2 regions of the Mesorhizobium sp. M7A.F.Ca.US.007.01.2.1 genome follow, and region 1 is predicted to be linked to the other one. Evidence: riboswitches for the same ligand, from Rfam matches in the RefSeq annotation. Region 1 holds a riboswitch; the other holds the start of a gene.

Region 1 (14,653 bases):
TCGGTCTGCAGCCGCTTCAACGATGCGTCGACGGCCTTTTCGATGTAGGCGGCGGACAGGTCCTTGTGCCCCTGTCCCATATCCGAACCGACCTTGGTGATCACCACGACCTTGTCGCGATTGCCACGGTCTTTCATCCATTTACCGATGATGGTTTCCGATTCGCCGCCCTTGTGGCCTGGAACCCAGCGCGAATAGGCGTCCGCCGTATCGATGGCGTTGAGGCCGGCGCCGACGAAGCGGTCGAGCAGGTCGAACGAGGTTTTCTCGTCGGCAGTCCAGCCGAAGACGTTGCCGCCCAGAACCAGCGGCGCGATGGACAAGTCGGTGCGACCGAGACGACGTTTCTGCAAGGCGGATCTCCGGGATGATTGGGCGGGCAAATGGCGCCCGCGGTCTGAGGGTTGGAGCCTAACCTAGGTCTTGCCTGAACGAGGTCAAAGGCCTGACGGCCTTTTTCCGCAGAGCCAGCTTCACAAAGGCGCGACCTGCAGCGCCACCTCTTCCAGCCAATGATCGCGAATGCCCAGCGCCTCGAGATGCTCCAGCGTGCTCAGCACATAGTCCTCGTTGTTGCCGGACTGGCCGACCGCACCGCGCACCACGGCCGCCGCATCTGCAGCGTCGAGCGCTCCGGCATATTGCTCGTGCTGGCGGTCGACAATGTAAACCACCGCGTCGACCGTACCGCCGCCGTCGAGGCGAACCTTGAGCAGACGCTCCAGATAGACATTGGTGACCAGCTCGCGCTCGCGCAGATAGGCCATAACCTCGTCGCGCAAGTCGCCGGGGACGCGGAATGCGAGGCCGACGCAGGACCCGCCACGATCGAGGCCGAGCACCAGCCCCGGCCGCTCGCGCGTGCCGCGATGCACGAAGGAATAGACGCAGAGCGAGCGCCGGTAGCCATGCAGGCGGGCACGCTGTGTTTCGACATGCGCGAATCCCGGCCGCCAGATCAGCGAGCCATAGCCAAACACCCAAAAATCGCCCATATCGCCGCGCCTGATTGCAAAAGATGCCAACACCGCACCCGGACCGGTGTTTTTTCCGCCCGTCCCGTCTAACTATTCGTCTGTCCACCTGGCGGAATCGACTACCCGTCCGCAATACCCATGCGTTAACGAGAGCCAAAGCATGACGTCAAGTGACGAACGCCAGCCGAACAAACGTCGCCGCCTGATCTGGCTTGCAGCATTCATCGTCGTGCTGTTCGCCCTCTACAGCGGCGGCTGGTTCTATCTGGCTGACCGCGTCAGGAGCGAGGCCGACAAGGCGGTTGCCACGCTCAACAAGAATGGCGTCGAGGCCGGCTGCGCCAATCTCCAGGTCAGCGGCTATCCCTTGAGCTTTACCGTCTCCTGCGACAACCTCGCCTATGAGGACGATGCCAAGAACATTGCGGCCTCAGCCGGCAGTTTCAACGCAGCCGCCCAGATCATCCAGCCTCTGTCGCCGGTTGCCAATCTGCGCGGCCCGCTCAGGACCTCCGTTCCCGACATGGTGCCGCTGTGGATCGACTGGGACAATCTGCAGGCCAATTTCAAATTGTGGTGGCCGCTGCCGCGGCGGATTTCGCTGGAGGCAGAGGGCCTTTCCGGCCAGACCGATCCGGCCGACGATACCGATCCGGTGCAACTGTTCAGTGCCGGCAAGGCATCAGGTCAGTTGCAGCCCAACGGCGAGGATATCGACTATCTCGGCAGTTTCGGCGATCTCGAGGTCGACCCCGACGCAATTGGCGGGCGCGTGCTTCCGGCGCTCGATGCCAGCGGCGACGTGACATTGAAGAACGGCGTCGCACTGATCGGCACGCGGGTGAAGAGCCTTCGTGGCCAGGCGATCGAAATCCGCAACCTTGACCTGTCGTCGGGGACGGCGCGCATCACCGTTTCGGGACCGCTCTCCGTCGATGCCGAGGGCTTGGTCAACGCCGACCTGATGATCAGGTTGAAGGACCCGAAGGCGGTGGCGGCCATCCTCGGTACCGCCATACCCGAGCAGAAAAGCCAGATCGAGCAGGGTTTTTCTGCCCTGGCGGTGCTCGGCAACGAACCGTCCATGCCGCTGAAGGTGGTCAGGGGCAAGGCCTCGCTCGGCTTCATTCCGCTGGGCAAGATCAAGCCGGTCGAATAGCTCAGCCATGGCGAAACCCGTGAAGCTGCTGAGCGTTGGCGCTTTGACGCTGGACACCATCCTGCGCGTCGAGACGCTGCCCATGCATCAGGGCAAGTTCATGGCCTCCGACGGCGTCCAGATCGCCTCGGGCATGGCCACCAGCGCCGCCTGCGCCGCCCATCGCCTGGGCGCCGAGGTATCGCTGTGGGCGAGTGCCGGCGACGATGCCGTCGCCGACCAGCTCATCGCCGGCATAGAGGCCGAAGGCGTCGATTGCACCTTCGTGCGGCGCGTCAGAGGTGCCCGCTCGGCGCTGGCCTCGATCCTGGTCGACGCGCATGGCGAGCGCATCATCGTGCCGTTCTATGACAGGCTTGCCCAGGCCGATCCCGACGTCCTGCCGGTCGCCGACCTCATGGCATTCGATGCCGTTCTGGTCGATGTCCGCTGGCCGGGTGCGGCGGCACTCGCCCTGAAGGCGGCGCGCGCCATCGGCCGTCCGGCGATCCTCGATGCCGACACCGCGCCGCTGGAGGTCCTTGAGCAGTTGTTGCCGCTCGCTACGCACATCATCGCTTCGGAGCCGGCAGCGCGCATCGTCTGCGGCCAGGCGCTCGATCCGGAAACGGCTTGCGCCGATCTCGCCAGCCGCAGCGACGCTTTTGTCGCAGTGACAGGCGGCGCGGCGGGCAGTTGGTGGCACGACCGTCGCGCTGGCTGCGTGCGCCATGTCGCGGCGCCGAAAATCAAGGCGGTCGACACGCTCGCCGCCGGCGATGTCTTTCACGGCGCCTTCGCCGTCGGGCTGGCGGAAGCCATGCCGGTCGAGCAGGCTTTGCGGTTTGCCAGTGCGGCCGCGGCGCTCAAATGCCTGCGCTTCGGCGGCAGGCTTGGCGCGCCGAACCGAGCCGAGACGCTGGCCATGGTTGCGCAGACCTGGCCTGCCTGAGACAGACCTAGCCCTTCGCGGGGTGCTCGACCGCCTGACGGCCGAAATCGGGAACGTCGATGTCCTGGCCGGCTTCGATGATCGAGCGGCGCACGGCGCGGGTGCGGGTGAACAGGTCGAAGAGCTTTTCGCCATCGCCCCAGCGGATCGCGCGCTGCAGCGACGCCAGATCTTCCGAGAACCGCGCCAGCATTTCGAGGATGGCGTCCTTGTTGTGCAGGCAGACATCCCGCCACATGGTCGGATCGGAGGCGGCAAGGCGGGTGAAGTCGCGGAAGCCGGAAGCCGAATATTTGATCACTTCGGATTTGGTCACCGACTGCAGATCATCGGCGGTGCCGACGATGTTGTAGGCGATGATGTGCGGCAGATGCGAGACGATGGCCAGCGTCATATCGTGATGCTGGGGATCCATCGTGTCGATGTTGGCGCCGCAGCGCCGCCAGAACTCCGACAGCCTCTCCAACGCGTCCGGGTCGGTGTCGGGCAGCGGCGTGAAGATGCACCAGCGATTGTCGAACAGGTCGGCGAAACCGGCGTCGGGGCCGGATTTTTCTGTGCCCGCCAGCGGGTGGCCGGGAATGAAATGGACACCTTCAGGCACATAAGGCTGCATTTGCGCAATGACAGACGCCTTGGTCGAGCCGACATCGGTGAGGATCGCGCCCGGCTTCAGCGCCGGCGCGATTTCCTCGGCAACCGTGCCGGACGAGCCGACCGGCACCGAAATGATGACCAGGTCGGCATCGCGGACAGCTTCTCTCGCATCGGTGCTATAGCTATCGCCCAGCCCAAGCTCCTCAGCCCGCGCCAGCGTCGCCGCACTGCGGGTCGAGATGGATACGTGGCGGGCGAGGCCCTCGCGGCGGATGACGCGGGCCAGCGACGAGCCGATCAGGCCGATGCCGACCAGCGCGATCTTTTCAAACATCGGTGATGTCATGGTTTCTAGCTTTTCAGGAATGTCGTGAGAGCGGCGACAACGCCGCGATTGGCCTCTTCGGTACCGACGGTCATGCGCAGCGCGTTGGGAAAGCCATAGCCCGAAACGCGCCGCAATATATAGCCGCGCGCCGTCAGATAGTCGTCCGCCGCCGCTGCCGAATGTTTCTGGTCCTCGGGAAAATGAATGAGGATGAAATTGCCGACGCTGGGCGTCACCCGCAACCCAAGCTTTGTGAATTCCTCACTCAGCCAGGCCAGCCAGGTCTCGTTGTGCGCCACGCTGCGCTCGACATGGGCGCGATCGCGAATGGCGGCGATGCCGGCCTCGATCGCCGTCGCATTGACGTTGAAGGGGCCGCGTACGCGGTTGATGGCGTCGACGATGTGCATCGGCCCGTACATCCAGCCGATCCGCGCCCCGCCAAGGCCGATCTTGGAGAAGGTCCGGGTCATCACCACGTTCTCTGCGCTGCCGACCAGTTCGATGCCGGCCTCATAGTCGTTGCGGCGGACATATTCGGCATAGGCCGCGTCGAGCACCAGAAGCACGTTCTTCGGCAGTGCGGCATGCAGACGCCGCACCTCCTGGAATGGCACATAGGTGCCGGTCGGATTGTTGGGATTGGCGAGGAACACGATCTTGGTGAGCGGCGTGACGGCGGCCAGGATGGCGTCGATATCGGCGCGCTCGTCTGTTTCCTTGATCGTCACCGGAACGGCGCCCGCCGACTGGATGTAGATCTTGTAGACCATGAAGGCGTGCTCGGTGATGACGGCCTCGTCGCCGGGCGCCAGATAGGTCTGCGCCAGCAGGCCGAGGATTTCGTCGGAGCCGTTGGAGCAGATGATGTTCTGCGGGTTGAGGCCATGCACCTCGGCGATCGCTTCGCGCAGCCGCCTGGCGGTGCCATCTGGATAGACGTCAAGCTTTCCGGCAATCTCGCGCGCGGCTTCGATCGCCTTCGGCGAGGGCCCGAGCGGGTTCTCGTTGGAGGACAGCTTGTGGACCTTGGCGACGCCGGCAGGCGCCGTGCTCTTGCCCGGCACATAGGCGTCTATGTCCATGATGCCCGCGCGCGGGGTTGGACGTGCCTGGTCCGGTGTCTGGCTCATGTCGCAAAATCCGTCGAGAACGCTTCCTGAGGGAAGCCGCAGCGGAAATACAAGCCGTGGCCTGCAATGTCGAGAGGCGACAGCCTCCCGCCCAAGGCAGGCCGTTGACGCCGGCGCGCCACAGCCCTAGAAGGGGAGCGAACTTCCGTGGTGATTTGGCCGGTCGGCTTGCAGCCACGTTAAACAACTTGCTAAAGGGCCGTTTGCATCCTGTAACCGGCTTTGCGACCGCAATGCCGGTTTTTTGTTGTCCGCGCCGGCCGGACACCCGTATCGGCATCGACTTTCGACGAGTGCGATGCGTGGGCTCAAAGTGTGAGATGGATGTCATGGCCGTTCTGCGTGCCCGCAAAACCAACAACGAGGTCGACCAACCGTCGAGCCCGGTTTTGCGTTTTGGATCCGACAAGCCGCTCAAGCTGGACGCCGGTACGCTGCTGTCACCGTTCCAGATCGCCTACCAGACCTACGGCACGCTGAACGATGCCCGCTCCAACGCCATCCTCGTCTGCCATGCGCTGACCGGAGACCAGCACGTCGCCAGCACCAATCCGGTGACCGGCAAGCCTGGCTGGTGGGAAGTGCTGATCGGCCCCGGCAAGATCATCGACACCAATCGTTTCTTCGTCATCTGCTCCAACGTCATCGGCGGTTGCCTTGGGTCCACCGGCCCGGCCTCGACCAATCCCGCCACCGGCAAGCCCTATGGGCTTGACCTGCCGATCATCACCATCCGCGACATGGTGCGGGCGCAGCAGATGCTGATCGACCATTTCGGCATCGAGAAACTATTCTGCGTGCTCGGCGGCTCGATGGGCGGCATGCAGGTGCTGGAATGGGCGTCGAGCTATCCGGAGCGCGTCTTCTCGGCACTGCCGATCGCCACCGGGGCGCGCCATTCCTCGCAGAACATCGCCTTTCATGAGGTTGGCCGGCAGGCTGTCATGGCCGATCCGGACTGGCATGGCGGCAAATATTTCGAGCACGGCAAACGCCCGGAAAAGGGCCTGGCGGTAGCGCGCATGGCCGCCCACATCACTTACCTGTCGGAAGCCGCCCTGCACCGCAAGTTCGGCCGCAATCTGCAGGATCGCGAAGCGCTGACCTTCGGCTTCGACGCCGACTTCCAGATCGAAAGCTATCTGCGCCATCAGGGCATGACCTTCGTCGATCGCTTCGACGCCAATTCCTACCTCTACATGACGCGATCGATGGACTATTTCGACCTCGCCGCAGACCATGGCGGCCGGTTGGCCGACGCTTTCGCCGGCACGAAAACCCGCTTCTGCCTGGTGTCCTTCACCTCGGATTGGCTGTTCCCGACCGAGGAGAGCCGCTCGATCGTGCATGCGCTCAACGCCGCCGGCGCATCGGTATCCTTCGTCGAGATCGAGACCGACCGAGGCCACGACGCATTCCTGCTCGACGAGCCGGAACTGTTTGCCGCGATAAACGGCTTCATCGGCTCGGCGGCCCGGGCGAGAGGGCTGAGCGCATGATCTCGAAAAATTGCAGGCTTTTCCGATCGGGATCACGCGCCAGGCGGGAGGCGAAGCCATGAGCGTCAACCGCGACCAGCGCGTCGACCTCGAAGTCGTCGCCAACCTCATCCCGCCACAGTCGCGCGTGCTCGATGTCGGCTCGGGCGACGGCTCGCTGCTCGAACTGCTACAGGACACCAAGCAGGTCGACGGTCGTGGACTCGAGCTGTCGCAGCGCGGCGTCAACGAATGTGTGGCGCGCGGCCTCTCGGTCATCCAGGGCGATGCCGACAAGGATCTCGAATTCTATCCCGACAAGGGCTTTGACTTCGTCGTCCTGTCGCAGACGCTGCAGGCCACCCGCAACCCCAAGCTGGTGCTGGACGAACTGCTCAGGATCGGCAACCGCGCCATCGTCTCCTTCCCCAATTTCGGCCATTGGCGTGTGCGCCTGTCGCTGTTCCTCAACGGCCGCATGCCGGTGACCAAGGACCTGCCCTATTCCTGGTACGACACGCCCAACATCCACTTCTGCACCATCCGCGATTTCGTCAATCTGTGCGACGAACTCGGCGCGACAGTCGAGAAGGCAACCGCCCTCGACGCCGCCGGCCAGAAGATCGGCCTGTCGATGCCGTGGTGGTTCTGGAATTTCTTCGGCCAGCAGGCAGTGTTCTTGCTGAAACGGTAATTTCCGCACCGATCAAAGACCCGACTCGCCAAGCAACAGTGTGTTTGCCGCCGAGCAAAGTCGCCCTGTATGACGATCGCGAACCAGTGTAAATGGCGTCGACTGTTTGACAGCGGGCTAGTGCGGCTATAGCCACACTGACGGCTCGGGGGGGCAAAAATGGTCGAAGAACGCGCAACTTATTCACTCGTCGTCGAAATGGAGAATGCAAAGTCGATCGACTGGGACGAGATCGGCGTTGGGATGAAGGCCTTGGCTCGGGAAATCTCATCGGTTTCAGCAACCGGTTCAGCGCGACCAAGGATCGTCATCTCTCACGGCGGAGCAGAGTCGGACAAAGAGGCGTTGCGTCGTGAGATTTCGAATGAGGCCCCGCAGCTCGGTCAGGTTGCCGAACTCGTCTTCACAGCTTTCCCTGGTGGCCGATATTACGACCTGAAGAACAACGGTATGCTGGCATCGGATGGAGATATCGTCATCTTTCTGGATTCCGACGTGGTCGCGGAACCAGGATGGCTATCAGGACTGCTTGAACCCTTTGAAAACTCTGAAGTTATCTGCGCAAACGGATATACATACCTTTCATACGACGACTTCTTTTCAAGAACCTTTGCGTTGATCTGGTTTTTCCCGATGGCCCGTGGAGACGGTCGATTTGCCTCGAAGCGAGCGATCAACGCCAACAATGTAGCGTTTCGACGCGAGTGGATCCTCAGCCACCCTTTTCCAAAACATAACGGCTTCAAGGTTTCCTGCACTTTGCTGATGCGCGAACTGCTGCGGGAAGGCCACAAAATTCATAATGTCAACGCACGCGTTTATCACTATTCGCCGCGGGGCTGGCGGTTCTTTTACTGGCGCGCCCTGGTTACAGGTCGCGACGCCGACCGGAAGTTCGTTGCGCTCAATTCGCCGAGCCGCACGCGACGGATAGTCAAGTCCTTCAGCCGGTGGCTCACCATGTCATGGCGCACGACACGACGGATCGTAGGCCATGCCCGGGAAACCGGGATGCCGCTTTGGCAGGTTCCCTTTTCTCTGATTGTCGGTCAGGCATTTTATGGTTTGGCGTTTTGGGGCCAGTTCAGTTTCGCAACTGGCATGGTTCGCGACAAAATCGAAACGGTGCCAGACTATGTTGGGCATAGCTAGACGCTGTACCGCCATTCCTTGAACCGCAGTTCAGCGTCCAATTGATCCTTGATCCGGCGATTGCTCCAGAACATCCGTGGCCTTGTGCGGATGTTCGACGCCGTCGACGAACACCACATCGGCCTCCGAATTGTCCGTGCGCAGCGCCAGTATCGCTTGGTAGGCCGGCGAATTGTACCAGCCGTGCACATGCTGCCTGTCGGGAAATTCTATGATGATCAGATGGCCAGGCCAGTCGTTCTCGATCACCTCCACATCGCCGCCATGGACCAGAAAACGGCCGCCGAAAGGTTCCAGCGTGGCATCTATCCTATGCAGATATTCGACGATCTGAGGACCCATTGTGGCTTGGCGCATATGGGCGACGGCGTAAGCGGCCATGACTGAACTCCCCTTGTCATCGAAGCCGAGTTGCCGGCCTCTGCATGGGCAATCTGACCAAAGGCCGAGCGCTAAGCGATTACGTCTGAGGTAATGGGATGTATGCTATCTGTCATGATGGGTTGCTTCCACGGTGATTCGTAATGCTATGTGCGGCGGTGCTGTTGCAATTGGAACGCTAAGAGCGGGGATTCGTTGTCTCGCCTGGATTGAGTACCGGCACGGTGGGTGACAGGGGCAGTCGTTTTTTATAGCGTCGCGCCGACTGTGATGTGGTGTAGAGAAAGGGAAGTCCAATCCATTCGACCGTTCTGAAAATCGAAAAGTCCTGGACAGACGCGCAACCCTGCGCAGGAAACAGCTGACAGACATGGCCGGGATCGATCCAGTACCTCTCATCACGGTCATTACGCCGACCCACAACCGACGCGAAACAGTGTTGCGCGCCGTGGAAAGCGTATTCTCCCAGAGCATGTCGAGGTTTGAGCACATTGTCGTCGACGATGGTTCGACCGATGGGACCGAAGCGGCGCTGGCCCGCATCCAGGACCCGCGGCTGATCTATGTCGGGGCGAAATGGCGAGGCGCCAACGCCGCCAGGAATGCCGGCATCGAGCGGGCGCGGGCACCATTGGTGACGTTCCTCGATTCCGACGACATCTACTTGCCGCACCGGCTTGAACGAACCCTGACCTGGTTCGATGAAAATCCTGCACTGCAAGTGCTGATCAGTTCGTTCGTGTCCCTGAAGGGCAATCGCATCACAAACTGCGCCAACCCAGAGGCATTCGTGAGCCCCGCAATGCTTGAGCGGACGCTGGTTGGGCAGACCATCTTCATCGCCGGCTCCGCGATCACTGCTCGCCGTGAAGCCTTGCTGGCCATCGGCGGCTACGACAGCGACATCACCCGCATGCAGGATCGCGAATTGCTGCTGCGCCTTGCCCGGCGCTTCGGCGCGCAACTGTCCGAGGACCTCGACTGGACGAAATACAATTCGGAGAACTCGATTTCCGGCCGCCGTGACGGCTATGTCGAGGCCTATGCGAACCTGATGGGCAAACATCCTCATATTGCCCACGCCTACCCGCACATTCCGCCTTACATGATCTCGCGGCAGCTCATCGCCGATGTCCTGCGAGGCAGGATACCGGAGGCATTCCAGGGCTACATGGCCAACCGTTCGTCGAAAGCGCTTGGCTACTCGCTGCCGGAATTGATGCAAGGCTATGTCCATGGCCGACGCTGGCGCCGCGATCTCTCCAACGAGTTTCGCAACCAATGTGGCGCCCGGCTCGCCTGAACCCAGAGCAACTCCAGGAAAATCGTGGAACGGTTTTCCCTCCGGATTGCGTGAACCGCACTATCGAGAGCTCAGCGGTCAAGTTCGGGAAAATACGGATCCGATAAAAACCGCCTGTCCCGTTCGCCCTGCAGGCAGTCTATCGGCTTGGCCGCGTCGACGGGGGTGATTCTCGCCTTGTCCCGAATGCCGCTCACTTCGAGGATCAGCTTGCGCCGGATGGCTGTCGAAAACTCCGCGGCGGCATAGATGGGCAGCACGAAGGAACCGGGCCCGCCGGTCACGCATTGCGCGTAATACTGGTCGAGATGGCTGAAGGTGGGCGACGGGCTGATCAGGATCGGCAGGCCGTTGACGACGATGCCTTTGGCAGTCGCCGCATCACGCGTCGCGGTGACTGGCGGTCCGATATTGTTCGGTCCGTCGCCCGAAATGTCGATGACGCTACGTTCGCCCTGGAAAGACGTGCGGTCGAAAAGCTCGGCACCGAAGGCCAGCGCGCCGGAAATCGAAGTGCCGCGAAAGCTGCGGAACGGACGCGCCGCGACCTCGTCGGCAAAGCTGTTGGCGCTCTCGGCACTATCGATGATCTGCCAGCCGATGACCGCGTCGTCGCGCACCGTGCCGGCCCACTCGAAATAGGTCAGCGCTATGCGGCCCGTGGCGCCGGCGCGGACAGCCTTGATGAAGTCGGGATGCCGCAGCGCCTCGACATAACCGGCGCGCTGCAGCGCGAACTCCTTCTCGTCCATCGACAGCGAGATGTCGACTGCCAGCACCAGCTCGACGTCGACGGCGAGCGCATCCCGCGGCGAGGCGGCGGGGGCAGCCTGGGCGCAGGCAAGACAGGCAAGCAGGCGCAGAGCATCAAGCATGGCCGTCGCCAGGTTGTTCTCCCGAAGAGCTTCCCTCGCGATCACGGCAAAATAAAGCTTTGCTTCCCCGTCCGGATATCAGGTCATTTCTTGCCGCGGGCGGCGACTGGCGGCGGTTCGATCGCGCCGGCTCTGACGCGGGCGGGCTTCAGCGCTGGCGCACCGGAATCCTTGACGATCGTCAACGCGCGCGGGAAGAAGTGGTTGTTGTGCTGGCCGCGCCCGATGTTGAGGATCGCTGTCCCCGGCAAACGCTTCTCGAGCATCGACAGCACGCGTCTTAGCGATGGGCCGTCGAATGCATCCAGCGCCTCGTCGATGATCACCCATTTCGGCTGCCGCAACGCGAGCCTGGCGAAGGCCAGCGAGCGCTGTTCGTCATCGCCCAACTCATGGTCCCAACGCCCGGCGCGGTCGAGCGATGAGGATAGCCGTCCCAGACCGACCTCGGCCAGCACCGCCGAAATGTCGGCATCGTCCGCCGGCGCGGGGCCGTTCGGGTGATCGAGGACTTCGCGCAACGTGCCGACCGGAAAATAAGGCACGCGCGGCACGAATATGGGGGTTTCTCCCGCCGGCAGGCCGATCCGGCCGCTTCCCCATGGCCACAGGCCGGCAATGGCACGAAAGAACAGCGTCTTGCCCGCACCGGGATCGCCGGTGATCATGACGCGCTCGCCGGGGCGGATTTCGACATGCGGGTCGGCGAGCCTGGTGCAGCCCTCCGGCGAGGCCACTTCGAGCTTCTCGAAAGTCAGGCTGCCACTGCCGTTTTGGCCGAAGGCGATGCGCTTTTCGGTGTCGTGCAGCGCATCGGTTTCATCGAGCGCGATGCGGAAATCGGCCACGCGCATCAGCGTGGCGCGCCAATCGGCAATGCTGCCGATGTTGTTAATGAACCAGCGCAAGGAGGAGTGGACCTGGTTGAAGGCGCCGACCGCCATCATCAGCCCGCCAAAGCTGATATCACCTGAGAAATAGACAGGCGAAGCAACCAGTATGGGCGCCACGACGGTGATCCAGCCATAGGTGTCGGTCACCCAGGACAGGTTGATCTGGGCGGTGTAGATGCGCCGCATGGCGCCCAGCACCGTGCCGAGATCGAGTTCGAGCCGCCGCCTGGCGTCGGCCTCGCCATGATACAACGCAATGGCATCGACATTCTCGTTGACGCGCACCATCGAGGAGCGCAGCTCGGCTTCGCGTGTATAGCGGTCGCTGTTCAGGCGGATGAGCGGCCGCCCGACCAGCCAACTCAGCCAGGAGGCGATGCCGGCGTAAAGGATGGCGGCCCAGACCATGTAGCCCGGTATGGCCAGCGAGGTCCCGCCGATGTGGAACACGAAGCCCGAGGACAGCTCCCACAGCACGCCGACGAAGGACACGAGCAGGATGCATGACTGCAGCAGGCCGACGCCGAGATCGGTTGACAGATCGGACAGATGCGCGGCGTCCTGCTGCATGCGCTGGTCGGGATTGACGCCGATGGCGCCGGCATTGGCCAGACGGAAGGCGCGCGCCGGCCGCATCCATTGATCGATCAGATCCAGCGTCAGCGCCTCGCGCAGCTTGAGCCTGATCATCTGGTTGAGCCAGGTCTGGCCGATATTGAGCACCAGAAGTCCCCCGGCTATGGCCGCGAAGACGAGGAGTTGGTGCAAAAAGGCCGCCATGTCGCGGCGGGCAAGCGCATCGTAGAAAGGCTGGTTCCAGCGGTTGAGCAGAACCTGGCCGATCGCCGTTGCGATGATCACGGCCATGATGCCGACCGATGTCCACAGCAACCATCTGCGAACCGGCGATCCCGCAAACGCCCGCCGGATCGTCATCACCTGATCGTGCAGGCTGCTGGCCTCGACCGCCACGGCAACCGGCTGAACGGCGGCGGCATTGTCCGGTTGATCAGCCATGGCCGAGGTCCTTGCGTCAGTGCTGCAACCGGATGGAGAAACTTGACAGGCGTTCGTATGGGCTGCCCGATGGGCTGTCGGTCTGCTTGCGACAGATAGGCAGGGAAACGACGTCAGGCACGCTTGCCGCGATCACGAAGCCGTCATCCGCGCAGCCAAGGGCTTGGCATCCGCTTTGTGACGGCCAAGCCGGGTGGCGCCATGCGGCGACAGCACCGGCACGAAGACGCGGCGCGATGCGCGCTGCGCCACCGGCACGCCTTGATAGAGCCGCTTCTGCGCCTCGACCACGATGACCCCGGAAAAGATCGGCCACAGCCGCCGGCCGGCGCGCTCCAGCACATTGTGGAAGCGCATCATGAAACGGCGCCGCGATGGCGGAAAGAACAGCGCATCGGACCAGGCGGCGGGCGTGAAATTGGCCTCGCGCAGCAGTTCCGTAAGCTGGCCGCGCGAAAAGGGCCGGCCGTTGCCGAATGGGGTGTGCTCGAAGCGCGCCCAGACACCGCGCCGGTTGGGCACGACGATGACCACCCGGCCGGCCGGCGACAGCACGCGCCAGATCTCGTTCAGCGTCTCACGCGGGTTCTCGACATGTTCGAGCGAATGGACGAGCAGCATGCGGTCGATGCAGGAATCAACCAGCGGCAGTTCCTCGTCGAAGACCAGTGCCGTCGCCGTCGGCCCCGTCGCCGGCCACACCACCGCGCCTTGCGTTGCCGGCATGAAGGCGAAGACCCGCTCGGCGTCGCTGCCGAACCGCTCCAGCCACGGCAAGGTGTAGCCCAGACCAACCAGCCGCTCGTTGGGAACGGCCGCCCATATCGACGACAACGCCATGGTGATCGAACGCTCGGCGAACCGGCCGAGCGTTGTCGAATAGAACGAGCGAAGATCGACGATGTCGGAATGCATGGCAGGGATGTAGCCGTGATGTCGCCAGGTTTCAACAAAAGGCCGCGACGACCCGACATTCCGGGAATGTCATTCGACATCCGGGATGACATCGACCCGCAAGCGCCCTATGTCTGCGGCCATAACGGAGAGATGTGATGCCGGTCGAAATCGAACAGTTCATGTGTCGCAGCGACAATTTCGGCGTGCTGGTTCATGACCCCAAAAGCGGCCAGACCGCGATCATCGATGCGCCCGAGGAAGCGCCAATCTTGGCCGCGATAAAGCGCACCGGCTGGACGCCGACGATGATCCTGACCACACATCATCACATGGATCACGTTGAGGCCAATCTGGCGCTCAAGGAGCGCTTCAAGCTGCGCATCGTCGGTCCAGAGGCCGAAAAGGCCAAGATCCCCGGCATAGACGAGACCGTCGAAGACGGCTCGGTTCTCCATCTTGGCGATGAAAGGATCGAAGTCATCGCCACCCCCGGCCACACTGCCGGCCACGTTTCCTATTATTTGCCGGCCTCGAGCGTGGCGTTCACCGCCGACACGCTGTTTGCGCTGGGTTGTGGGCGGCTGTTCGAATGCAAGCCGCCGGCAATGTATGATTCGCTGAAGAAGCTGGCTGCACTTCCAGCTGAAACGGCCATCTATTGCGGCCACGAATACACGCTCTCCAACGCCCGTTTCGCGCTGACCGTCGATCCGTCCAATTCAGCATTGAAGGAACGCGCCGCCAGGATCGAAAAGCTGCGCGCCGAGAACAAGCCGACGCTGCCGACGACGATCGGCGAGGAACTGTCGACCAATCCCTTCCTGCGCTGGCACGACCC
Region 2 (14,653 bases), on a different contig from region 1:
GTCGCGCGGCGTCGAGCCGTTCACGCAGGAGACGCTGGAGCGCGCCTTCTCGCTCGACTGGCCGCGCTATGAGCTGATTTTCTGCGTCGCCCATGCCGACGATCCGGTGGTCAAATTGATAAACAGGACGATCGTCCGGTTTCCGAAAGTGCCGGCCCGGCTGCTTGTCGGCGACGACCGCATCAGCGCCAATCCGAAACTCAACAATTGCGTCAAGGGCTGGGAAGCGGCGCGGCACGACTGGGTCGTCCTGGCCGATTCCAACGTGCTGATGCCGAGGGACTACATCCAGCACCTGATGGCTGCCTGGCGGCCCGGCACCGGCCTTGTCTGCTCGACGCCGATCGGCTCGCGGCCGGCCGGCTTCTGGGCCGAGGTCGAATGCGCTTTCCTCAACACGCTGCAGGCGCGCTGGCAGTATGCCGGCGAGGCGCTCGGCCTCGGCTTTGCCCAGGGCAAGAGCATGCTCTGGAACAAGCCGATGCTCGACGCCAATGGCGGCATTCGCGCGCTGGCCGCCGAGATCGCCGAGGATGCCGCTGCGACCAAGCTGGTGAACAGTCTCGGCCTGCGCGTCAATCTCGTCGCCGCCCCCTTCGAGCAGCCGCTTGGCCGGCGCTCGTTTGACGACATCTGGTCGCGTCAGGCCCGTTGGGCGCGCCTGCGCCGCGTCACTTTCCCGCTGTTCTTCGCACCCGAAATCCTGACCGGCGCCGTGGTGCCGCTGGTGCTTGCGTTGCTTGCGGCGGCAAGCGCCGGCTTCAGCCTCTGGGCAACCGCCCTTGCCGTGCTGGCGGCCTTCTATCTTCCGGAGTGCGCCCTGGCCTGGTCCAAGGGCTGGTACCTGTCGCCACGCATGGTCGCCGCGATCATGGCGCGCGACCTGATCCTGCCGGCGATGTGGGGGCGCGGTTGGCTCGGCGGCGCCGTCGACTGGCGCGGCAATGCGATGACCATCGGCACCAAGACGGCCGAGCTGGAAGAGACGCCGTCCGGCGCCTGAAGGCCTCCTACCTGGCCCCCTTCAGCGCCTGCGCGATGTCCTCGAGCAGGTCGTCGGTATCCTCCAGGCCAACCGACAGCCTGAGCGTGCCCGGCCCGATGCCGAGCTCGGCGCGCGCCTCGTCGCTGAGATTTTTGTGCGTCGTCGTCGCCGGGTGGGTGATCAGGCTCTTGGCGTCACCGAGATTGTTGGAGATCAGGACGATGTCGAGCGCGTTCTGCAAGGCGAAGGCCGCCTGCTTGCCGCCCTTGACGTCCAGGCAGATCAGCGTCGAGCCGCCCGACATCTGCTTCTTGACGATGTCGGCCTGCGGATGGTCGGCGCGGCCGGGATAGATGACGCGCGCGATTTCCGGCCGTTCGGCCAGAAAATCGGCGATCCGGCCGGCACTTTCCGTCTGCTGGCGTACGCGCAGCGGCAGCGTTTCCAGGCCCTTCAGCAGCGTCCAGGCGTTGAAAGGCGAAAGGCTTGGGCCGGTATGGCGGAAATAGTCGTGCAGGTTCTCGTCGATCCACTTCTTGTCCGACAGGATGACGCCGCCGAGACAGCGCCCCTGGCCGTCTATGTGCTTGGTAGCCGAATAGACGACGATATGGGCGCCGAGCTGCAAGGGCTTCTGCTGCAGGGGCGTGGCGAAGACATTGTCGACGATCAGCCTGGCGCCGATCGAATTGGCAAGCGAAGCGACAGCGGCGATATCGACCACTTCCAGCGTCGGATTGGTCGGGCTTTCCAGGAAGAACAGCTTGGTGTTCGGCTTGACCGCCTTTTCCCAGTTGGCGATGTCGGTGCCGTCGACCAGCGTCGCCTCGATGCCGTATCTCGGCGCCAGCGTCTCGACCACCCAGCGGCAGGAGCCGAACAGCGCGCGTGCCGCCACGATATGGTCGCCGGCCTTGGCGCTGCACAGAAGGGCGGCCGTTACCGCCGCCATGCCGGACGCGGTGGCGCGCGCGTCTTCCGCACCTTCCAGCGCGCACATGCGCTTCTCGAACATGTCGACGGTCGGATTGGCGTAGCGCGAATAGATGAAACCCGGCTCTTCGCCCTTGAAACGGGCTTCGGCGGCTTGCGCCGTTTCGTAGACATAGCCTTGGGTGAGATAGATCGCTTCTGACGTTTCGCCGAAACCGGAACGCAGCGTTCCGCTGTGCACGAGTGCCGTCTGAGGCTTCCAGTTGCGCTTCTTGGTGCTCATCGCTTTTCTTCCAGACACAAAAAAACCGGCCGCGAAAGTCGCAACCGGTCCATACGGCCTTGCGGCCCGACGGTCCTTTAGCGACTTGTTTAACGTGGCTGCAAGCCGACCGGCCAAATCACCACGGGATAACGACCCTTTAGACCCGCACCGCGCTTGCGTCAATTGCCGGCTTCATTAAGAGGTTTGTACCAAGCAGGAGTGGAGCCTTGCGGCAGACAGGCATTCTTCCCGACCAGGACATATCGGCGCTGCTCCAGTCCGGCGCGCTGAAGTCGGCGCGTGCGCTCGATGCCGACCAGATCCAGCCGGCCAGCCTCGATCTCAGGCTCGGCGACAAGGCCTGGCGGGTGCGCGCCTCCTTCCTGCCCGGCCCCAATCACAAGGTCTCGGAAAAGCTCGACCGGCTGCAGCTGCACGAGATCAATCTGGCCGAGGGCGCGGTGCTGGAGACCGGCTGCGTCTATATCGTGCCCCTGCTTGAAAGCCTGGCGCTGCCGGCGGACATTTCAGCCTCGGCCAATCCGAAGAGCTCGACCGGGCGGCTCGACATCTTCACCCGCGTCATGACCGATCGCGGCCACGAGTTCGACAAGATCGCCGCCGGCTATCATGGCCCGCTCTTTCTGGAAGTCAGCCCGCGCACCTTCCCGATCGTCGTCCGCACCGGGTCGCGCCTGTCGCAGATCCGTTTCCGCACCGGCAATGCGCTGCTCTCCGAAGCCGAGTTGCACGACCTGCATCGCACGCAGATGCTGGTCGCCACCGAGCCGCCGAACATTTCCGGCGGCGGCATCGCGCTGTCGATCGACCTCAACGGCGATCAAAGCGGCTTGGTCGGCTATCGCGGCAAGCATCACACCGGCCTCGTCGATGTCGACAAGCGCGCGGCCCAGGAAGTCGTCGACTTCTGGGAACCGATCCACAAGAGCGGCGCCGGCGAACTGGTGCTCGACCCCGATGAATTCTACATCCTCGTCAGCCAGGAGGCGGTGCATGTGCCGCCGCTCTACGCCGCCGAGATGACGCCCTTCGATCCGCTGGTCGGCGAATTCCGCGTTCATTATGCCGGCTTCTTCGATCCGGGCTTCGGCCATTCCGCATCCGGCGGCACCGGCAGCCGGGCGGTGCTGGAAGTGCGCAGCCATGAAGTGCCGTTCATCCTCGACCACGGCCAGATCGTCGGCCGGCTGGTCTACGAGCATATGCTGAAGCGGCCGCAGGCGCTCTACGGTACCGATCTCGGCTCCAACTACCAGGCGCAAGGCCTGAAGCTGTCCAAGCATTTCCGCGCCGCGCGCTGACCCTCATTGCCCCAAGGCAAAATACTTGCCTGTGCCGGTTCGGCATGCTTGGCTGCCTTGCCGCCCGTCAAGCTGGCGGCGTTCAAGGGGAACCAAGAAAATGCGATTTTCGAAATGGGTCATATCGGCGGCGGGCGCTGCCATGCTGGCAATGCTGGCCGGCTCTCCGTCGGTGCAGGCGGCGGAGAAAATCAAGATCGGCACCGAGGGCGCCTATCCGCCGTTCAACACCATCACCGCTGACGGCAAGGTCGAAGGCTTCGACATCGACATCGCCAATGCGCTGTGCGCGCAGATGAAGGTCGAATGCGAGATCGTTACCCAGGACTGGGACGGCATCATTCCCGCTTTGCAGGCCAAGAAGTTCGACGCCATCATCGCCTCGATGAGCATCACCGAGGAGCGCAAGAAGCAGGTCGCCTTCACCAACAAATATTATACGACACCGCTGGCTCTGGTGGCGCCGAAGGACACCGATCTCACCTCGACCGAACCGGCGGCCCTTGCCGGCAAGACGGTCGGTGCCCAGGCTTCGACCACGCAGGCCGACTATGCCCAGAATGAATATGGCAAGGCGGGCGCGGAGGCCAAACTCTATCCCACCCAGGAAGAGGCGATCACCGACCTGACCAACGGTCGTCTTGACGCCGTGATCTCGGACAAGTTCGTGCTGATGGACTGGCTGAAGAAAGCAAGCGACGGCTGCTGCAAGCTGGTCGGCGACGTCAAGGGCACCGAGACCCAGGCCGGCATCGCCGTGCGCCTGGACGACACGGCCCTGCGCGACAAGCTCAACGCAGCCATCGACGCGATCGTTGCCGACGGCACCTACAAGAAGATCCAGGCCAAGTATTTCGACTTCGATATTTATTGAGGCAGAGGCGCCTTTTCCTTCTCCCGCAAGGGGAGAAGGACAGGGCGCGCTCTCAAAGCGCCTTCACAGCCACCTTCACCGGCTGCTCGATCTCGAGCGGGTTGCGCAGCGGCAGGCCGAAATCCCCGGCCTCGATCTCGAAGACATCGCCGGCCTCGGTCGTGATGCCGTCGGCGAAGGACAGTGTCGCCGTGCCGAACATGTGCACATGCACGTCTCCCGGCTGGCGGAAGGCCGCGTATTTGAAATGATGATGTTCGAGATTGGCGATGGTGTGCGACATGTTCGCTTCGCCGGACAGGAACGGCTTCTCCCACAGCACCTCGCTGTCGCGCACGATGCGCGAGGTGCCGCGGATGTCGGACGGCAGGTCGCCGATCAGGATCTCCGGCCCGAACGAGGCGTTGCGCAGCTTGGAATGCGCGAGGAACAGATAGTTCACGCGCTCGGTGACGTGGTCGGAAAACTCGTTCGACAGCGTGAAGCCGACGCGGAAAGGTGCGCCGTCGTCGCCGATGACGTAGATGCCGGCGACCTCGGGCTCTTCGCCGGCGTCCTTGGCAAAGGCCGGTGACAGGAGTGCGGCGCCTGGTGCCACCGCCATCGTGCCGTTGCCTTTGTAGAACCATTCCGGCTGCACGCCGATCTGGCCTTTCGCCGGCTTGCCGCCCTCCAGCCCCATGCGGAACATCTTCATGGAATCGGTGAGCTGCTCCTCGCCGTCGGCGCTCAGCTTCTTGTGCATGGAATCGCGCGTCGCGGCGGAGCCGAGATGCGTCAGCCCGGTGCCGGTCAGGTGCAGATGCGCCGGATCGGGGTGATTGATCGGCGACAGCAGCCGCCCCTTCTTGTAAGCGGCCTCGAGATCGACCGTCTCGCCAAGCCCCTTGCGTTCGATCAGCGCGACGAGGCCGACGCCGGTGCGGGCGGCCTCCATCGCCAGCGAATAGACGCTGCGGGCGCCATTGATGATCCGGGTCTTGCCGCCATTGCGGGCGACGACGCGGATGGTCTCGGCGTCGTCAAGGATCTGGGAGATCAGCATGATGAATCCTCTCTCATTTGCCTTGGCAGGGCTGCCAAAACGGCAAACCTTGCTCAGCGCGGCCGGGACCTCGTCCATGCCACGGTTTAAATTCTCAGTTCGGATTGCGCTCGCGGGCCTGGTCCCTCAGGGACTTCTGTTACCGGCGGGTTGCCGGCAGCGTCGCGATCGTATGCCTCCTGCTTTCCTCGATCAGAGCAGTTCACCGTTTCACGGAAACGGCGAACCGCTCTAACTCATTGTCTTGGCGCAATTCCGGGCGGAAAACCGTTTCACACTTTTCCTGGAATTGCTCTTAAGTCCGTTCAAGCCTTGTTCTTGTTGTAGACGTCGAAGATCACGGCGCCGAGCAGCACCAGGCCTTTGACCACCTGCTGCCAGTCGACATTGACGCCCATGATCGACATGCCGTTGTTCATCACGCCCATGATGAAGCCGCCGACCACCGCGCCGATGACCTGACCGACGCCGCCCATCGCCGAGGCGCCGCCGATGAAGACGGCGGCGATGACGTCGAGCTCGCTGCCGAGGCCCGCGGCCGGCACCGCCTGTCCCAGTCGCGCCGCGATGATCAGGCCGCCGAGCGCCGACAGCACGCCCATATTGATGAACACCATCAGCGTCAGCCGCTCGGTGTTGATGCCTGACAGCTGCGCGGCCTTGGCATTGCCGCCCATGGCGTAGATACGGCGGCCGATGGTCATGCGCTTGGTGACGAAGACGAACAGCGAGATCAGCACGCCCATGACGAGCAGCACGACCGGCAGGCCTCTGTAGCTGGCGAACTCATAGACCAGGAACAGCGCCAGGGCGCTGGCGACCAGCGTCTTGACGACGAACAGGGCAAAGGGCTCGGCCTCATAGCCATGGCGTTCGCGCTTGCGACGCGTCCTCACCCCGAAATAGGCATAGGCCAGCACGGCGATCAGGCCCAGCACGATCGTCGTCATGTGCAGCGTCAGGCCGCTGCCCATGATGGTCTTGCCGGCCGCGTTCACCGTCGGCGGGATCAGCGTCAGCGGGCCGATGACATCCGGGATGAAGCCCGAGCTGAGCATTTTGAAGTCGTCGGGAAGCGGACCGACCGAGGATCCGCCGCCCAGCAGCGCCTGGCAGATGCCGCGGAAGATCAGCATGCCGGCCAGTGTCACGATGAAGCTCGGTATTCTGTGATAGGCGATCCAGTAGCCTTGCGCCGCCCCGATCAGGCCGCCCACGACGAGGCAGATGATCGAAACCACCAGCGGATTGCTGAGCGGTCCAAGTTGCCAGATGACCATCATGTTTGCCGCCAGCGCGCCGATGAAACCGGCGACCGATCCGACGCTGAGGTCGATATAGCCGGAAACGATCACCAGCAGCATGCCCAGCGCCATCACGATGATGAACGAGTTCTGCTGCACCAGGTTGCTCAGGTTCACCGGCTTGAACAGCGTTCCCGACGTGGTGAACTGGAAAAACAGCATGATGACGATCAGCGCGATGATCAGGCCGTATTCGCGCAGGTTCGTGGCCAGCGCCGAGACGGCGATGCGTGGGCGCTGCTCTTCGGCGACATTGCCGTGCGGGGCGGGGGCGCTTTCGGTGCTCATGCTGCTTTTCCTTCTCCACGAACGATGGCGCGCATTATTTTTTCCTGGCTTGCTTCCGCGGCGGGCATTTCGCCCACGATGCGCCCTTCGTTCATGACGTAGATGCGGTCGGTGATGCCGAGCAATTCCGGCATTTCCGACGAGATGACCACGATCGCCTTACCCTCCGAGGCGAGTCGCGCGATGATCGTGTAGATTTCGTACTTGGCGCCGACATCGATGCCGCGTGTCGGCTCGTCGAGGATCAGCACGTCCGGGTCGGCGAACAGCCATTTCGACAGCACCACCTTCTGCTGGTTGCCGCCGGAAAGATTGCCGGTCAACTGATAGACGCTGGAAGCGCGGATATTGGTCTTCTTGCGATAGTCGTTGGCAACGGCGAGCTCGCGCATGTCGTCGATCACGCTGTGGCGGGCCACGCCGCCGAGATTGGCCAGCGTGATGTTGTGCTTGATATGGTCGATGAGGTTGAGCCCGTAGGTCTTGCGATCCTCGGTGACGTAGGCGATGCCGTGTTGGACCGCCTTGCTTACCGAGGACACATCGATCGGCTTGCCCTTGAGCAGCACCTCGCCTGTGATGCGGCGGCCGTAGGAGCGGCCGAACAGGCTCATGGCGAATTCGGTGCGGCCGGCGCCCATCAGCCCGGCAATGCCCACCACTTCGCCCTCGCGCACATTGATGTCGATACCCTTGATCACCTGCCGCTCGGCATGGAGCGGGTGATAGACCGACCAGTTCTTCACCTCGAACACGATCTCGCCGATATCAGGCTCGCGCGGCGGATAGCGGTCGTCGAGGGAACGACCGACCATCGAGGTGATGATGCGGTCTTCGGAGATGTCCTTCTTGGCCAGCGTCTCGATGGTGCGCCCGTCACGGATCACCGTCACCTTGTCGGCGACCCGGTTGATCTCGTTGAGCTTGTGCGAGATCAGGATCGAGGTCATGCCTTGCCGCTTGAATTCGAGCAGCAGGTCAAGCAGCGCCTGGCTGTCCTTTTCGCTGAGCGATGCCGTAGGCTCATCGAGGATCAGGAGCTTGACCTCCTTGCTCAGCGCCTTGGCGATCTCGACCAGCTGCTGCTTGCCGACGCCGATATTGGTGATCAGCGTCTTGGGGTCCTCCTTAAGGCCCACCTTCTTCAACAGCGCACTGGTGCGCTCCTCGTTGGCGTCCCAGTCGATGACGCCGAATTTCGCGTGCTCGTTGCCGAGGAAGATGTTTTCGGCGATCGACAGCATCGGCACCAGCGCTAGCTCCTGGTGGATGATGACGATACCCTTGTGTTCGCTGTCCTGGATGCCCTTGAACTGGCATTCCTGGCCTTGGAAGATGATCTGGCCGTCATAGGTGCCGGAGGGATAGACGCCCGACAGCACCTTCATCAGCGTCGACTTGCCGGCGCCGTTTTCGCCGACCACGGCGTGGATCTCGCCTTCCTCGACGCTGAGATTGACGTTCGACAGCGCCTTCACGCCGGGAAACGTCTTGGTGATGTCGCGCATCTCCAAAATCGTCGGGGCCATGGGGACTACCGCTCCTTGAGAGCTCGGCAAATATTGCCGGCGAGGTCGGTGACAATACCGGGCTCGCTGGTGAACGAAAAGGGGCCCTGCGTTGCGCAGGACCCCCTGACTTTGTAACCGGGATTACTTCAGTTCGTCGGCCTTGATGTAGCCGGAGTCGACGACCAGCGCCTGGTAGTTCGACTTGTCGACTTCATGCGGCGTCAACAGGATCGAGGGAACGACCTTGACGTCGTTGTTGTAGGTCTTTTCATCGAGTCCGTCCGGCTTGCCGCCCGAGAGCACCTTGTCGACGAGCTCGACGGTGGCCTTGGCCAGTTCGCGGGTGTCCTTGAACACGGTCGAGTACTGCTCGCCCGAGATGATCAGCTTGACCGAAGCGGTCTCAGCGTCCTGACCGGTCACGATTGGCCAAGGCTGAGCCTCGGTGCCGTAGCCGACGGCGCGCAGCGAGGCGGTGATGCCGCGCGACAGGCCGTCATAGGGCGAAAGAACGCCATCGACGCGGCTGCCATCCGAATAGTTGGCCGACAGCAGATTGTCCATGCGTGCCTGGGCGGTGGCGGCGAGCCAACGCAGCGTGCCGACCTTGTCCATGCCGGTCTGGCCGGACTTGATCTTGATCGAGCCGTCGTCGATCAGCGGCTGCAGGACGGAGATGGCGCCATTGTAGAAGAAGAAGGCGTTGTTGTCGTCGGGCGAGCCGCCGAACAGTTCGACGTTCCACGGCTTGGTGTTCGGGAAGCGTTCCTTGAGGCCCTTGACCAGCGAATTCGCCTGGATCACGCCGACGCCGAAATTGTCGAAGGTGGTGTAGTAGTCGACATTGGCGGTCTTCTTGATCAGGCGGTCATAGGCGACGACGACGACGCCCGCGTCAGCGGCCTTCTGCAGAGCATCCGACAGGGTGGTGCCGTCGATAGAAGCGATGATCAGCGCCTTCGGGCCTTTGGTGATTTCGTTTTCCAGCTGGCTGAGCTGGTTGGGGATGTCGTCCTGCGCGTATTGCAGGTCGACGGTGTAGCCGAGAGCCTCGAGCTGGGACTTGACGGCATCGCCGTCATTGATCCAGCGCTGCGAGGTCTTGGTCGGCATCAGCACGCCGACGAGACCCTTGTCGGCTGCGTGCGCCGAGTAGGTCATGGCAGCGATGCCAAGGGCCGCGACGGCGGCCAGTGTCTTGATGATTTTCACTTTAACTCTCCCTGTTTGATGGACGCGGCACCCCGGGGGTCGCGGGCCGCGCAATCGTGCAGAAGCGCCAAGGCACCGCTGCCGTCATATCGATCTCCGGTATCCTCCCATGGCCCCGAGACGCTGATTCAATCGATACGATTTTTCTCGTCGGCGACCGTCACGTCTTGGAACGCGCGGAGGGTGTGGGTCTTTGCCATAACTGTCAAATGCGATCTTTGATGGTTGCTATATCATGGTTGGTATATGTATTGCGACGTGACGGGCTGACCCCGATGTCGGTCGTACACGAGCAGAAGGCAGGGAAAGCGATGGCGCGGCCAGCGAATCCGACAACAGCTTCAGATGGTTACAGAGAAGCACCGGGCGATGGCGAAACCCTGCTGCGCAGCGGTCTCAGTCTGCGTCACATGCGCATGATCGTCGCGCTCGACGACCATGGCCGGGTCAGCGCGGCAGCCCAGGTTCTGAACATTTCGCAGCCGGCGGCCTCGCGCATGATCGCGGAGATGGAGGCGGTGCTGGAGGTCAAGCTGTGCGAGAGGCTGCCGCGCGGCATCACCTTGACGCCATACGGCAAGGCTTTGGCCAGGCGCGCGCGCTCGATCCTGCTGGAGATGCGCGAGGTCGACCGCGAGATTTCCGAGCTCAAGGCGGGCAAGGGTGGTTCGGTTTTCCTGGGTGCCGTGACCGCGCCGGCAATCGAGCTGGCGGTGCCGGCAATTCGTGAAATCCGCCGCATCTATCCGCGCATCGAGATCACCATGCAGGTCGAGACCTCCAATGTGCTGGCACGCGAGCTGATCGCCACGCGCCATGACTTCATCATCGCGCGCATCCCGGACGACCTCAATCCGCGGCTGTTCGAGTCGCGCGTCATCGGCGTCGAGAAAGCCTGCCTGATCGTGCGCCGTGGCCACCCGCTCACCAGGGGCAGCGTGGTGCGGCTGGAAGACACCGCCGCCTATGACTGGGTCTTCCAGTCGGGCGGCTCGCCCTTGCGCCAGGCGATGGAGAGCAACTTCCTCAACCGCAACATCGCTTTGCCGGACCGTATCCTGAACACCAGTTCGCTGCTCCTGACCCTGGTCATGGTCGCGCAATCCGATGCCATCGCACCGGTCTCTGTCCAGGTGGCGAAATTCATCCAGAACCCTGACGGGCTGGCCGGCGCCATCGACGTCGTCCAGACCGAATTCGACATCGAGGTCAGGCCCTACAGCCTGATCACGGTGAGGAATCGCGCGCTGTCGCCGGCCGCCAAGATGCTGCACGACTTCATTCTGAGGGAAGTGGGATGATGGCTGGATCAGGTAAGCTTCTCCGGCGAAAGCGCCGCCAGGCCGAGGCCAGCGAAAGCGAACTGGGAACATTATTTCCCGCCGATGCGTTCATGATCTTGCAAGGGACGATTTCTTCTGGAGGCTGAACATGCGCAGCTTCGAAATCATCGACCTGCTTTGCGTGATCGAGGCCTGCAAGCACGATCGATCGGTCGGCAATTTCGTGTCCATGGCTGAAGGCGTGGAAGAATTGCGGGTGTTGACCGGCGACTTCGTTTCATCGGATGACGCGGCGGCAAACGCCCTCGCAACGGTGGCGCTGGCGAGAGGCTGCTCGGTTGTGTTCGACGAACAGGCAGGCGCTGAAATGGTTCTGACGCCTTAGGCTGGAGCGGGTAGCGGGAATCGAACCCGCGCGTTCAGCTTGGGAAGCTGACAAGCTACCATTACATCATACCCGCGTGCGCCCTCGTTAGCATGAGGGTTGGCCTTCGGGCAATCGCAAAGCGGTCCGTTTCGGCACGACGCCGTCGTGCTGCGGATCACGGCGCGCCTGCGGCCGTGAATTGCCGGTTTGCCTTCGCGGCCTTGTCGCTGGTGGCGAAACTTGGCCAGTATTTCGAGATGGCCAGCGTCGCGCCGGCGGAAGAGAAGTGGCCATAGTCGAAGTAGAGAAATTCATTGGTCTTGGCGTCGGCGTATGAACAACCGGCCGAGTCGCACAGATACGTCAGCGGATCTATGAAATCGGCCCCTTTGGTGAACGGCAGAACCCGTGCGTTGATGCCCGGATCCATAGCCATAGGCCAGGATGTGGTTCCGGCATGCTCCCGCTTCACCAAGAAAGCGATCTTCTGGACGTCGGCGATGAATTCCGGAGACTGGCCGACGGTATAGACCTTGACCCCCATCTCGCGAAGCCGGTCGATCGTCTTCTGCAGGCCGGCGAAGCCCCTGGCCTGGTAGTCGGTCCATCGGCCGCTCAGGATCACCGCCTGGATGTTTGCGTCGCGAATGATCGACAAGGCCCGTTCGTTGAAGCGGGTGCAGGCGGGCCGAGCATAGGAAAAATAGGTCAGGTCGGGCGGACAGCCGGCATAGGTGTATTGGATGACATTGGCCTGGATTTTCTGGGCGTTGGGCTCAAGTCCCGATACATAATGGGCAGCGAAAGAATCGCCCCACAGCAGCACATTGGTGGCAAAGCCCGTTGTACGGGTGCAGTCGGCGAGATTCCAGTCTTCGATGCGGGTCCCGTTTTCGTTGAAGCAGATGCCGTTGCGCCAGTCGCCGACCCGGATACGTTCGGTCGAGAAGTCCGGGAACCGTTGCGGGAAACCGTTGCCCAGTGCACCGGCCAAACCACCGGCGCACAGCAGCGCGATGGCCGTCGCCGAAAAAGCGAAGATAGGCAGCGGTGCGGTATAGGCTCGTTTCTGGCGGAAGGGCTGCTCGACATATTTCCAGGAGAATGCCGCCAGGGCGAAACTGGCCACCGTCATCGCGACAATCGTTGGCACACCGACGGTCTTCAGCGAGAGATAATGGACGAACGAGTTGATTGGCCAGTGGACGAGGTAAAGCGAATAGGAAATCAGGCCGACCCAGACCAGCGGCGCCAACCGAAGCACGCGAGTGGCGACAGGTGCCGGCCTGTCCGCGTTATCCTGGCCAGCATAGATCAGCAGTGCTGTTCCGATGCAGGGGAATAGGGCATTGTAGCCGGGAAACGGATCGCTGTCCGAAATCATCACAAAGCCAAACGCAATCAGGGCAAAGCCGGCGAGGCCGATCAGTTCCACCGCCAGCCGACCGGCTAGGACCGGAGGCTTCCGCAACATCAGCATGGCGCCCAGCGCCAGCTCCCATATGCGCGTCGGCAAGAGATAGAAGCCTGCCGTCGGTGCCAGCGAGGTTGCTATGACTGCCAGGGCAAAGCTGCCGACGGCCATCGGCAGAAGTACCGTCAGCCAGCGCTTCGAGACGTATCGGTGGATCAGATAAAGCAGGATCGGCGCGAAGATATAATACTGCTCTTCCACCGAAAGCGACCATGTGTGCAGGAGCGGCCGCAGTTCTGCGTCGATGGAGAAATAGTTCATCGTTCTCCAGAAATAGATATTCGACCAGAAGGTCGCGGCGGCGATCACGCTAAGGCTGAATTCGTGGAGATCCGAAGGCAGAAGGATGAACCAGGCGGCAATGCTCGAGAGCAGGATGACGAAGGTCAGCGCCGGCAGGATGCGCCGGGCGCGGCGCCAGTAGAAGCGGCCGATCGAGAACTGGCCCCGCTCAAGATCATCGAGCAGGCTGCCGCTGATCAGATAGCCCGATATGACGAAGAAGATGTCGACACCGGTGAAGCCGCCAGGAATGGCGGACACGCCGAAATGGAAGAGCACGACGGGCAGCACCGCAACGGCCCGCAGGCCGTCGATGTCGCGCCGGTAGTTCATCCGGCCGGCTCGCGCGCGACCACCATGATCCGTGCGGCCGCACCCGACACGCTCATGCGGCGATGCCTTCGGTCGTGCTGAAAATCCCGGCTCGTCGGTCTCACAGGCTTACCCTCAGGCAGCAATTTTGCTGCGCTGCAACATGGGTGTCAAGGCATATATTGGCTGTCGCGAAATCCGCCAGGAACGCACAGGATCAGGCGCCGGGCAGATAGATTACCGCGTAATCGTCCGAGTAGGCCCGTTTCCAGCCCAACTGGTCGAAGAAGGGAATCCGGCTGTCGTCGGCCGACAGCAGCGCCCAATCTATTGCGTATTTCTTCAGGCGGGCTTCGAGGAGCGGCTTGCCGTCTCCGCGTCCGGTGTCGTTGTCGCTCTTTGTGAAGCCGCCCAGGAACAGCTGGTCCGTCCGTCCGTCGATATAGGTCTTGAACCCATGGAAAATCAGCGTGCCGCCGAAATTGTAGGAATTCAACACATTGCCGGACAGATGATGGCTTTGCGCGAAGGCCAGCGCCCCGCTGGCCGATGTCTTCGGGCTCGGCGCGACCTGATAGGCGCTGCCGAGCACGGCGATCCCGCCGATCAGCAGAACGGCTGCCGTGCCGCAGATGGCGTAGAACCGTCTGGCTAAGAATCTCTCCAGCCCGTCGCGCTTTTCGGCCAGCCATGCGGTGGCTGAAAGCGAGTGATATTGCTGTGCGACCTCGGCCGCCATCACCAGCGGAATCAGCAGGAAGAACAGATACATGAAGCGCACATGGGCGAGATAGACATGCAGGGTGAAGACGACGAACAACGCCTTGGCCCAGCCAATTCGCAACCGGGATACCAGAAGCCCGAAAAGCGCCAGCAGCATCGCCGCTTCCTGGACAGGACTGTCCGGCTGACTGAACGGTTTCCATTCCATGATCAGCGACACCGCCTCATTGCCGTAGGCCACGGCGAGCGTCGCGAGGATGGCCTGGACGCCGTAGGGGTGGATCAGGCTCACCAGCGGGCAAAGCAGGCCGAACGCGATCCACTTCGCCAGCAGGGACGGTTTCGACAGGCCCGTGCGCGCCAGCAGATCGAGACCGGCGAAAGCCGCGATGACGAAGCTCAAGGTGAAGGTGGCGTGCAGGTTCGCCCATAATACGACCAGCACAAGCAGCCACCAGGGCGGCGCCCGTTCT

What was found. A riboswitch is a leader RNA that binds a small molecule or an ion and turns the genes downstream of it on or off. The one in region 1 is predicted to bind S-adenosylmethionine.
Region 2: another riboswitch for S-adenosylmethionine. It lies ahead of EN949_RS06925 (O-succinylhomoserine sulfhydrylase); the one in region 1 lies ahead of EN949_RS21750 (homoserine O-acetyltransferase).

The regions. Positions count from the first base shown of each region.
Region 1 covers NZ_RZQP01000130.1:2,770-17,422, forward strand. The annotation lists gene EN949_RS21720 (aldo/keto reductase) at 1-353, opposite strand, end outside; gene EN949_RS21725 (gamma-glutamylcyclotransferase) at 474-995, opposite strand; gene EN949_RS21730 (DUF2125 domain-containing protein) at 1,138-2,136, shown strand; gene EN949_RS21735 (sugar kinase) at 2,144-3,067, shown strand; gene EN949_RS21740 (prephenate/arogenate dehydrogenase family protein) at 3,075-4,010, opposite strand; gene hisC (histidinol-phosphate transaminase) at 4,016-5,125, opposite strand; SAM riboswitch at 5,263-5,340, shown strand; gene EN949_RS21750 (homoserine O-acetyltransferase) at 5,455-6,624, shown strand; gene metW (methionine biosynthesis protein MetW) at 6,683-7,297, shown strand; gene EN949_RS21760 (glycosyltransferase) at 7,457-8,449, shown strand; gene EN949_RS21765 (DUF1330 domain-containing protein) at 8,480-8,830, opposite strand; gene EN949_RS21770 (glycosyltransferase family 2 protein) at 9,201-10,133, shown strand; gene EN949_RS21775 (DUF1194 domain-containing protein) at 10,205-11,008, opposite strand; gene EN949_RS21780 (ABC transporter ATP-binding protein/permease) at 11,092-12,918, opposite strand; gene EN949_RS21785 (methyltransferase domain-containing protein) at 13,051-13,833, opposite strand; partial or broken gene gloB (hydroxyacylglutathione hydrolase) at 13,971-14,653, shown strand, end outside.
Region 2 covers NZ_RZQP01000023.1:25,932-40,584, forward strand. The annotation lists gene EN949_RS06920 (ceramide glucosyltransferase) at 1-1,003, shown strand, start outside; gene EN949_RS06925 (O-succinylhomoserine sulfhydrylase) at 1,011-2,201, opposite strand; SAM riboswitch at 2,259-2,336, opposite strand; gene EN949_RS06930 (2'-deoxycytidine 5'-triphosphate deaminase) at 2,411-3,505, shown strand; gene EN949_RS06935 (ABC transporter substrate-binding protein) at 3,606-4,379, shown strand; gene araD1 (AraD1 family protein) at 4,432-5,424, opposite strand; gene mmsB (multiple monosaccharide ABC transporter permease) at 5,730-7,016, opposite strand; gene mmsA (multiple monosaccharide ABC transporter ATP-binding protein) at 7,013-8,545, opposite strand; gene chvE (multiple monosaccharide ABC transporter substrate-binding protein) at 8,669-9,739, opposite strand; gene EN949_RS06965 (LysR family transcriptional regulator) at 10,051-11,040, shown strand; gene EN949_RS06970 (hypothetical protein) at 11,171-11,407, shown strand; tRNA gene EN949_RS06975 (tRNA-Gly) at 11,410-11,483, opposite strand; gene EN949_RS06980 (acyltransferase family protein) at 11,565-13,478, opposite strand; gene EN949_RS06985 (hypothetical protein) at 13,675-14,653, opposite strand, start outside.